Regions from separate parts of the Clostridium sp. USBA 49 genome, predicted to be linked through region 3. Evidence: a T-box and tRNA genes for the amino acid it is inferred to sense, from the RefSeq annotation. Region 3 holds a T-box; the other regions hold tRNA genes.
What was found. The T-box of region 3 lies ahead of proS (proline--tRNA ligase). A T-box ahead of a tRNA ligase gene usually reads a tRNA of that ligase, here a tRNA-Pro.
Positions count from the first base shown of each region.

Region 1: it has a tRNA-Pro gene. The T-box ahead of proS (proline--tRNA ligase) is inferred to sense a tRNA for this amino acid. The anticodon was not compared.
Region 2: it has a tRNA-Pro gene. The T-box ahead of proS (proline--tRNA ligase) is inferred to sense a tRNA for this amino acid. The anticodon was not compared.

Region 1 covers NZ_FUYD01000002.1:220,814-224,106, forward strand. Annotated here, with positions in the region: gene spoIVA (stage IV sporulation protein A) at 1-1,328, shown strand, start outside; tRNA gene B5D11_RS02980 (tRNA-Pro) at 1,429-1,504, shown strand; gene B5D11_RS12620 (hypothetical protein) at 1,562-1,726, opposite strand; gene B5D11_RS02985 (cob(I)yrinic acid a,c-diamide adenosyltransferase) at 1,812-2,375, shown strand; gene B5D11_RS02990 (aminotransferase class I/II-fold pyridoxal phosphate-dependent enzyme) at 2,491-3,293, shown strand, end outside.
Region 2 covers NZ_FUYD01000008.1:25,393-28,685, forward strand. Annotated here, with positions in the region: gene B5D11_RS08595 (transporter substrate-binding domain-containing protein) at 171-1,019, opposite strand; gene B5D11_RS08600 (hypothetical protein) at 1,489-1,812, shown strand; tRNA gene B5D11_RS08605 (tRNA-Pro) at 1,936-2,011, shown strand; tRNA gene B5D11_RS08610 (tRNA-Pro) at 2,246-2,321, shown strand; gene B5D11_RS08615 (hypothetical protein) at 2,322-2,786, opposite strand.
Region 3 covers NZ_FUYD01000002.1:50,534-53,826, forward strand. Annotated here, with positions in the region: gene proS (proline--tRNA ligase) at 1-1,199, opposite strand, end outside; T-box leader at 1,248-1,453, opposite strand; gene B5D11_RS02115 (acyl-CoA dehydratase activase-related protein) at 1,616-2,536, shown strand; gene B5D11_RS02120 (2-hydroxyglutaryl-CoA dehydratase) at 2,508-3,293, shown strand, end outside.

The DNA of each region.
Region 1 (3,293 bases), 170 kb from region 3:
AAAAACAAAGAGCTAAAGATGAATTACCACAAAGTGCATCTGGAAAATCTATTCATACTACAGAGCCTAAATTTGTACCAAATGAAGCTGTTGAAATTCATATTGGTGATGGGGTAAAATTTAAAGTTAGAATGGTTGATTGCGTTGGTTATATAGTAAAAGGTGCATTAGGATACTCAGAGGTAAATGGTCCTAAAATGGTTACAACTCCATGGTATGATCATGAAATACCTTTTGAAGAAGCTGCAGAAATTGGAACTAAAAAAGTTATAAATGAGCACTCTACTATAGGGTTAGTAGTAACTACTGATGGATCAATAACTGATATTCCAAGAGAAGATTATTTAGAAGCAGAAGAAAGAGTAGTAAAAGAATTAAAAGCTATAAATAAGCCTTTTATAATAATTTTAAATTCAGCAAATGTTAATGATCCTAAAACTGAAGAATTAAGGAAAGAACTTGAAGAAAAATACGATGTACCTGTACAAACTTTAGATGTATTAAATATGAATGAAAATGACATAGCTACTGTTTTTCAAATTGTACTTAAAGAATTCCCAGTTTCTGAAATTAACATAGACATTCCAGAATGGATTGAAAAGTTAGAACCAAAGCATTGGTTAAAGATCGACTTTTTAAATCTTGTTAAAGATATGTGTAAAAAAATTTTTAAGGTTAGAGATGTTAAACGCTCTATAGAAGATTTTAAAGAAGTTGAGTTTTTAGATTTAGCAGATTTAAGCGAAATAAATATGGGAAATGGTACTGCTCGAGTCATACTTAATCCTAAAAAGAATTTATTTTATAAAGTACTTAGTGAAGTATGTGGTAGCGATATTAAAGGAGAAAATGAGTTATTATCTATAATTAAAACTTTAAATGAAGCAAAGGTTGAATATGATAAAGTAGCACAAGCTTTAAAAGATGTTAGAGAAACAGGATATGGATTAGTTTCTCCACAATTATCTGAAATGAAATTAGAAGAACCTGAAGTTGTAAAACAAGGTAATAGATGTGTAGTTAAACTTAAAGCAAGTGCTCCTTCACTCCATTTTATAAAAGCTGATATTGAAAGTGAAATATCTCCAATAATGGGCACTGAAAAACAAAGTGAAGAACTTATGAAATCATTATTAGATCAATTTGAAAATGATAAATCAAAAATTTGGCAAAGTAATATGTTTGGAAAACCTTTAGAAATATTGGTTAAAGAAGAACTTCAAAATAAACTTTATAAGATGCCTGAAGATGTTCAAATAAAACTTCAAAAAACTCTTCAAAAGATTATCAACGAAGGTACGGGCGGATTAATTTGTATAATTTTATAATTTTTAAATAATTTATTTTACCTAAATCAATAAAAATAGGCTTGTATAAGCCTATTTTTATTGATTTTTTTATATCTTATGTTATAATTAAATTTGTTATCTGGGTATGGCGCAGATGGTAGCGCGCTAGAATGGGGTTCTAGAGGTCGCAGGTTCAAATCCTGTTACCCAGACCATGAGAGAGACTGTAATCTTTAAATGATTACAGTCTTCATTTACTTTTTAGAGACACATTATAATTTTCCATCGTAAAATTCAATTATTTTTATATAATTGCCACCAAGTTTAGATGTAAGATTATCATTATATCCGTAAGAATTTTTATAATTTAAAAACGAATCTTCATTTTTAAATTGTGACTTCTCATCTTGTATATTTTCTAAAGGTTTATTATACATATAATCACCTCCATAGTCATAGATTGTGCAACTTAAATTAACATATACATATAAAAAATATTACATATACGAAAGGAAGAAATATATGGATAAAATTTATACTAAAAGTGGTGATTATGGTTATACCACAAATTTTTTAGGTAAAAAATGTTTTAAAGGAGATATTGAAATAGAATTACAAGGTCAGATAGATAAAGTAAATTCTGAAATAGGTTTTTTACGAAGTTTAGTAAATGATATAGAAACAACAACAGACAAATCAAATTCATACGATTTAGATAATATATTAAAAAAAATACAATATCAGTTATATTTAGTAGGAATTGAAATTTCAATGGAATTTACTAAAGAGCATATATTAGAAGATGATATAAATTTTTTAGAAAAAAATATAGATTTTTTAATATATAATACAAAACCAATGGATACTTTTATTTATTATTCTGGAAGTAAAGAATCTACTTTTTCTCATATAATAAGATCAGAAATAAGAAAAAGTGAAATAATATTTGCCAGATTATTTCAAAATAGGAACTACCCTGTAAGTTATAAATATATAAATAGGCTTTCTGATTATTTTTTTGCATTAAGCAGATATTTAAATAATTTAAATAATATTAGTGATGAGCCTTTAAAACATATTAAATAAAAATAAGTATATAATTTATTATTTCAATATAGCTTTTATTATGTAAAAATAATTTGTAACACTTATTAATTTTTTGAATAAAATAATAAAAAATTAATAAGTTGGAGGAAAATTAATGATTTTTAATAATAGGCTAAATAATATATCTGAATATCATTTTCAAAAGTTAGAAATGATAAAAAAAGAGGCATTAAAATCAGGTAAAAAAATTATAGATTTAAGTATAGGGGATCCAGATTTACCTGTAGAAAATGAAATTATACAGGCCCTTATAGAGAGTTTAAAATTAAAAAATTTTAACAAATATCCCCCTTATGAAGGTATCGAAGAATTAAAAAAGGCTATAATTAAATATTATAAAGAAGTATTTTCAGTAGAACTTCAATTAAATGAAGTTTTAATTCTTATTGGTTCTAAAGAAGGTATAAATAATATTATACCAGCTATATGTGATATAGGTGATTATGTAATAACTCCTATACCTTCATATCCTGTATATAAAACTTGTTGTCACCTTTGGGGTGTTAATACTTATGATTTACCTCTTTTTGAAAAAAATTCATATTTACCACAGTTTAACAAAATACCAAAAGAAATTTCAAATAAAAGTAAAATGTTAATATTAAATTATCCTAATAATCCGACAGGGGCCATAGCTAATAGTGATTTTTATAAAGATGTAATAAAGTATTGTGCAAAAAATAATATTGTATTATGTAATGATGGAGCTTATAATGAAATAATAAAAGAAGGAGAAAAAACACTAAGCATTTTGCAATTTGATGAAAAAAAACAATGTATAGAATTTGGTACATTTTCTAAAATATATAATATGACAGGTTTTAGAATTGGATATGCTGTAGGAAATAGTAATATTATTAGATCTTTATTAAAAATAAAAAGTAATGTAGATTCTGG
Region 2 (3,293 bases), on a different contig from region 3:
ATCTACAGATTATTATGCTTTAGATTATTATGCTTTAATCATATTATAATATTTATTTAAAAACTACTTTAATTAACCATATTTAATTCTTATGTTAAATATAAATAAACATAAAAGTAGGTTAGGCATTGCTGCCTAACTTTTCTAATATTAATTTAATATTCTATATTCTATTTTGATTCAAATAAGTTTGTTGCTTCAGTAACTAATTTATCTATAGTTTTATCTTGTATAAGTTTTTCTATTGTTTTGTTAACCTCATCTACAAGTTCTTTATTTCCTTTTTTAAATGCAACTGCTGAACCTGCTTCTTCAGTTTTTAAATTTATATCTGATATTGCTAAATCGCTATTTGCAGAAACATTAGATTTAGCAACTGGCTCTTCTATAATTGCTGCATCTATTTTCTTAGTTTTAAGTGCTAAAGTTATATCTGAAATTTTTGAAAGAGCTTTAGCTTCAGAATTTGGCATCTGTTTAGCTGCAATTTCTTCTTGTATAGCACCCTTTTGAACGCCAACTTTCTTTCCTTTTAGATCATCTATAGATTTAATTTTATCTTTATCTTCAGCTCTTACTACAACCTTTTGAACTGCAGTATAATATACATTAGAAAAATCAACACTCTTTTTTCTATCTTCATTTGGAGTCATACCAGCTAATACCATGTCTATACTTCCAGCTTGAAGAGCACTTAAAAGCCCTTTAAAATCCATTTCTTTTATTTCAAGCTCAACTCCTAAATCTTTTGCAATAAGCTTTGCAATTTCTATGTCAAAACCTACAACTGTTTGTTTGCCATTTTCTTCTTTAATAAATTCATAAGGAGGATAATCTGGACTAGTACCTAAAACTATCTTTCCTTTTTTCTTTATTTCATCTAATTTACTTTCTGATTTTACTTGTTTATCTGAGTTTGTATTATCACCAGCAGATTTATTACTTCCACATCCTGATAATCCTACTGTTAAAATTGCTGTAAGAGCAAATGCTGCCAATTTAAAATATCTCTTTTTCATTTAAATTTGACCCCCTGTATTTAGTGTTAGATTTATATATTTATTTTGTATTTTTCATATTTCACGAAACATTATACACGTTTTTTTATAATTATGCAATTAAATTTTTATTTTTTTATTAATGTCTATAATTGCTTTATGATAATGCCCTAATATACAACTATTTCCATTAATAGCTGAACAAAAATATAAAAAAAGCACCAGTAAAGCTACTGGCAATAGTATAAAAATTTTAGAACATTTTATTGATTTTAAAATTACTGATATTAAATTTTTATTTTTTTATTTATGTCTAAAAAAATAAAAATTGGTTAAAACTATACATAAGAGTATTTTGTATAACTTTATTATTAAATTACTTTGATTATATTACTTATACTTTTAAAACTAACTTGATATATTTTTATATTTACCTATTTTATAATAAATTTTATTTAATATTACCTTAATTAAAAGTGAGGTCTTAGTTATGAAAAATTTTTTAATAGCAGCCGCTGTAGATATAATAATTATTATGGCTTCATACTTTTTGTTTAAAAATATAATAAGTGGTCCAACAAGACATAAAATTTATGAAAAATTTCTTAGTTCCTTTGCAAAATTTGTTATTATTATTTTTTTAGCATCATTGGCTATAACTGGCATTGCAGCATTTATAATGTATCGTACTAGATACATTCAATATATAAACATTATAGCACCTGCTCTTGTATCAATTTTAGTGGGATTTGTAGTTTCTACAGTCCCTACAAAAGGTGCAGGAGATAAAGATAAAGTAGAAAAACAAAAATAAATTAGATTCCCCCTTTAATTTTTAATAAGGTCTATGGTATTTTTTTCATAGACCTTATATTGTATTTTTTATAAAAATCTCTTGATTTTTTCTCATTTTCATAATATAATACTTATTGTACTTCGGGGTGTGGCGCAGATGGGAGCGCGCGTGGTTTGGGACCATGAGGTCGCAGGTTCAATCCCTGTCACCCCGACCAAAATAAATGAGTTATCATACGATAACTCATTTATTTTTTTATATCTTCTATATTTCTAAATAATTTACAGAAACTATCTCATAAATTCATAAATCAATTGGATAATTGCCTATATATTTTATTAATGAGTTATAATCATAAATAAACATATAGTTTATTCTTATGTTTTTACCTTTTTTAAATCTTTGTTGAACTTTTTTTTATTTTTAAATATAATTATTATATAAATCTTATCGGGGTGTAGCGCAGTTGGTAGCGCGCGTGCTTCGGGAGCATGAGGCCGCAGGTTCAAATCCTGTCACTCCGACCATTATAAAATTTTTCCATCCCATCTATCAGTATGTTCTTTAATTTTTTCTTTTACGTGTTCCCCTATTTCTTTGCTTATTTTTCTATTTAAAACTAATTCATCAATAGATAAAAATCTATCTTGATTTATAAACATTTTAAGCTGTTCTTCACTAAATCCCTTTTCTTTTGCTAAATCAAAAGCTGTTTTATTGTTCTTTTGTGCTTCTTCTATTTCAGAATAAGTAGCTCCTATTTTATTTAATAAAACCTTTTTTGCACTTTTTGTTATTTTAAGTTCTTCATTTTCATAATTACATGGATTTTCTTCTTGAAAACACTCATTTTTATCTTCTTGATAATACTGATTTTTTTCTTCTTTACATTTCATAAATTTATAAATGGCACAAGCAGCAGCGCTTATTCCTATAACAGCAAATGTTCCTGCAACTATATCATCACACAAATTTTTATATTTTCTTTTCATGTTAGTAATCCTCCTATTTTATATAATCTTAGTATATAAAATTTTTAATATATAAATTTTATTACTTCTTATTAATTTAATGTATCCAAATTAAATCAAATTAATGTACTCAAATCATATTTATAATTTTAATAAATATTTTTCATATAATTTAAATAATTATTTTAAAAAATATAAAAATATTTCATATAAAAATAAAAGCCATACATAAATTAAATAAAATCTTTTATGCATAGCTTTTATTTTTATATCACATAAATAATAATTATTAATTAATTTTTTTATAAAAACAAATATTATTTTAATATTATTTGTTTTTATTATTTTGATAATTTTTTGCTTCTATATAAAAACTCATAGCTTTATAGCAGCCTGCCATAACAGTAACAACTACAATAAAAATTACTAGAGCTATTATAAATACCATATTTCCCCCTAGAAATTACAATTGTTATTTTATTTAATAAAATATGTCTTAATATAATCTATGAAATAATAGGGAGAATG
Region 3 (3,293 bases):
TTTGCTTTTTCAAAAAGGGATTTTTGAATATCTTCAAGTACTACAGGAATTTTAGTTTCTAATTCGTCAAGAGAAATAATTATTTTTTCTCTATTATCTCTTCTTACTAAAACTACTTGATTATTTTCTATATCCTTTGGACCAATTTCAATACGAAGAGGAATTCCTTTCATTTCATATTCACTAAATTTCCAGCCAGGCATTTTATCACTATCATCCATTTTAACTCTTGCAATTTTAGAAAGTCTGTTTTTAAGTTCGTTAGCTTTATCTAAAACACCAGGTTTGTGCATAGCTATAGGAACTATTATTATTTGAGTTGGAGCAATCTTTGGAGGTAAAACAAGACCGCTATCATCTCCATGAACCATTATAATAGCACCTATAAGTCGCGTGGTTATTCCCCAAGAAGTTTGATGAACATATTGAAGTTTTCCATTTTTATCAGTGTATTGAATATTAAAAGCTTTTGCAAAACCATTACCAAAATTGTGTGATGTACCACATTGAAGAGCCTTACCATCATGCATTAAACTTTCTATAGTATAAGTAGCTTCTGCACCAGCAAATTTTTCTTTATCAGTCTTTTGTCCTTTAATTACAGGTATAGCTAAATATTCTTCACAAAATTTGGCATAAATATTTAACATTTTAATAGTTTCTTCTTGAGCTTCTTCTGCTGTAGCATGAGCAGTATGACCTTCTTGCCATAAAAATTCTAATGTACGAAGAAATGGTCTTGTAGTTTTTTCCCATCTTACAACTGAACACCATTGATTATATAATTTTGGCAAGTCTTTGTAAGATTCTATTATTTTTGAATAATGATCACAAAATAATGTTTCAGAAGTTGGACGAACACAAAGCCTTTCTGTTAACTCTTGATTTCCTCCATGTGTTACCCAAGCAACTTCAGGAGCAAAACCTTCTACATGATCAGCTTCTTTTTGAAGAAGCGATTCTGGGATAAACATTGGCATATATACATTTTCATGGCCAGTTTCTTTAAACATAGAATCCAAAGTTTTTTGTATATTTTCCCATATAGCATAACCATAAGGACGTATAACCATACATCCTCTGACACTTGCATAATCTACAAGTTCTGCTTTTTTTACTACATCTGTATACCATTTAGCAAAATCTTCATCCATAGAAGTTATTGCTTCAACTAACTTTTTTCCATTTTCTTTAGCCATAGTTATATTCTCCTTCCTAAATTTTTAAAAATAAAAGCCTTCAATCCCAAAAGGGACCGAGGCTGTATCGGCGGTACCACCCTAATTGATGTAAAAACATCCAACTTAAATTCTATAACGGTAGAATCCGCTGCAATTTTTATATATTGCAGAACTCTAAGGCGGGTTCAAAATATAGCTTTAGAAGTCTCACACCATATAACTTCCTCTCTGTAAAAGCCTTTATTTTTACTATTCCTCTTCATAGTTTAATTATATAATTATATACCAAAAATATCATAAAGCAAAAGATATATCCTGTCAATAATAATTTGTAAACTAAATTTTTATAATATACAAATATTTTATTTATATCGGTATATTATTTGGAAATATGGAAACATTTAATAAATATAGAAATTATTTTGGAGGTAGTTATGAGAGTTGGTATACCAAAAGGTCTTTTATATTGTAAATATTATCCTTTTTTTTATAGTTTTTTTAAGAGTTTAGATGCAGAAATTATAACATCAGATGATACAAATAAAAATATTTTAAATGAAGGAGTTAAATATTGTGTAGATGAAGCCTGCCTTCCTATTAAAATTTTTCACGGTCATGTAGCTGAACTTAAAGATAAATGTGATATTTTATTAATACCACGTATAATGCAAATTAGAGAAGGCGAATATATATGTCCTAAGTTTTGCGGACTACCCGAGATGGTAATAAACAGTATATCTAATTTACCTAAAATAATTGATACCCCTATATATGCTTTTAACAAAGAGGAATTATTTAATTTTGCTAAAAAAGCTGGAAAAATGATTACAAAAGATAATAATAAAATAAAAAAAGCTTATGAATATGCTTTAAAAATTCAAAATGACTTTAAAATAGGAATTAAAGATGAAGGTTATGATATTAATGTAGCTTTATTAGGCCATCCATATAATGTATATGACGATTTTATAAATATGAATGTAGTAAAGAAACTTAATAGATTAGGTATAGGAGTTATTACTGAAGAAAATATAGAAAATCAATTTATAGATAAAGAAATAAAAAAGTTATATAAAAAGCCATTTTGGACTTTTGCAAGAAATTCATATGGTGTTGCTTCATATTTATCTAAAAATAACAAAATTAATGGAATAGTATATATATCTTCTTTTGCATGTGGAATAGATTCAGTTATTTTAGAGCTTATAAAAGATAGAATAGGTGCGTTTCCAATGTTAGTTTTAAAAGTAGATGAACATACTGGAGAAGCAGGAGTTGATACTAGATTAGAAGCTTATAAAGATATGCTTGAAAGGAGAATTCAATATGAAAATTACATTTCCACACTTGGGTAACGTATATATTGCAGCAAAATCATTATTTGATGATTTAGGCATAGATTATGTCATTCCACCTATGAGTAATAAAAAGGCTCTTGAAATAGGATCTTATTACTCACCAGAAGAGATTTGTCTTCCTTTTAAAATTATGATAGGCAATTACATACAAAGTATAGAAATGGGAGCAGACACTATAATAATAACAGGAAGCTGTGGTCCTTGCAGATTTGGAGAATATTGTGAAATGCAGATTAATTTATTAAAAAAATTGGGTTATGATTTAGATTTTATTGTTATAGATTCTCCTAAAGATATAGGATTAAAAGAGCTTTTAAATAGGATAAATAAAATAGGAGAAATTAGTAAAAAATCTAAATCAGAAAAATTAAAAGCTTTATATAATGCATATAAAATTATAAATTTAATAGATGAAATAGAAGATAAAGCCCATTATCTAGCAGGTTATGAATTAAATAGAGGGGAATGTAAAAAAATTTTAAACAATTGTAAAAAAGATGCATTAAACTCTAAAAACAGTTTAGATACTTTGTTAATATTAAAAAAATATAAAGCTAAATTAGATAAGATAAATATAGACAAAAATAAAAATCCAATAAAAGTAGCTATAATTGGAGAGATATATACTATCATAGAACCTTTTTCTAATTTATATATTGAAGATAAATTAATGGATTATGGAGTATGCAGCAAAAGAAGATTATCACCAAGCTGGTGGTTAAAAGATACAATTCTTAAACCACTTAAAATTAAT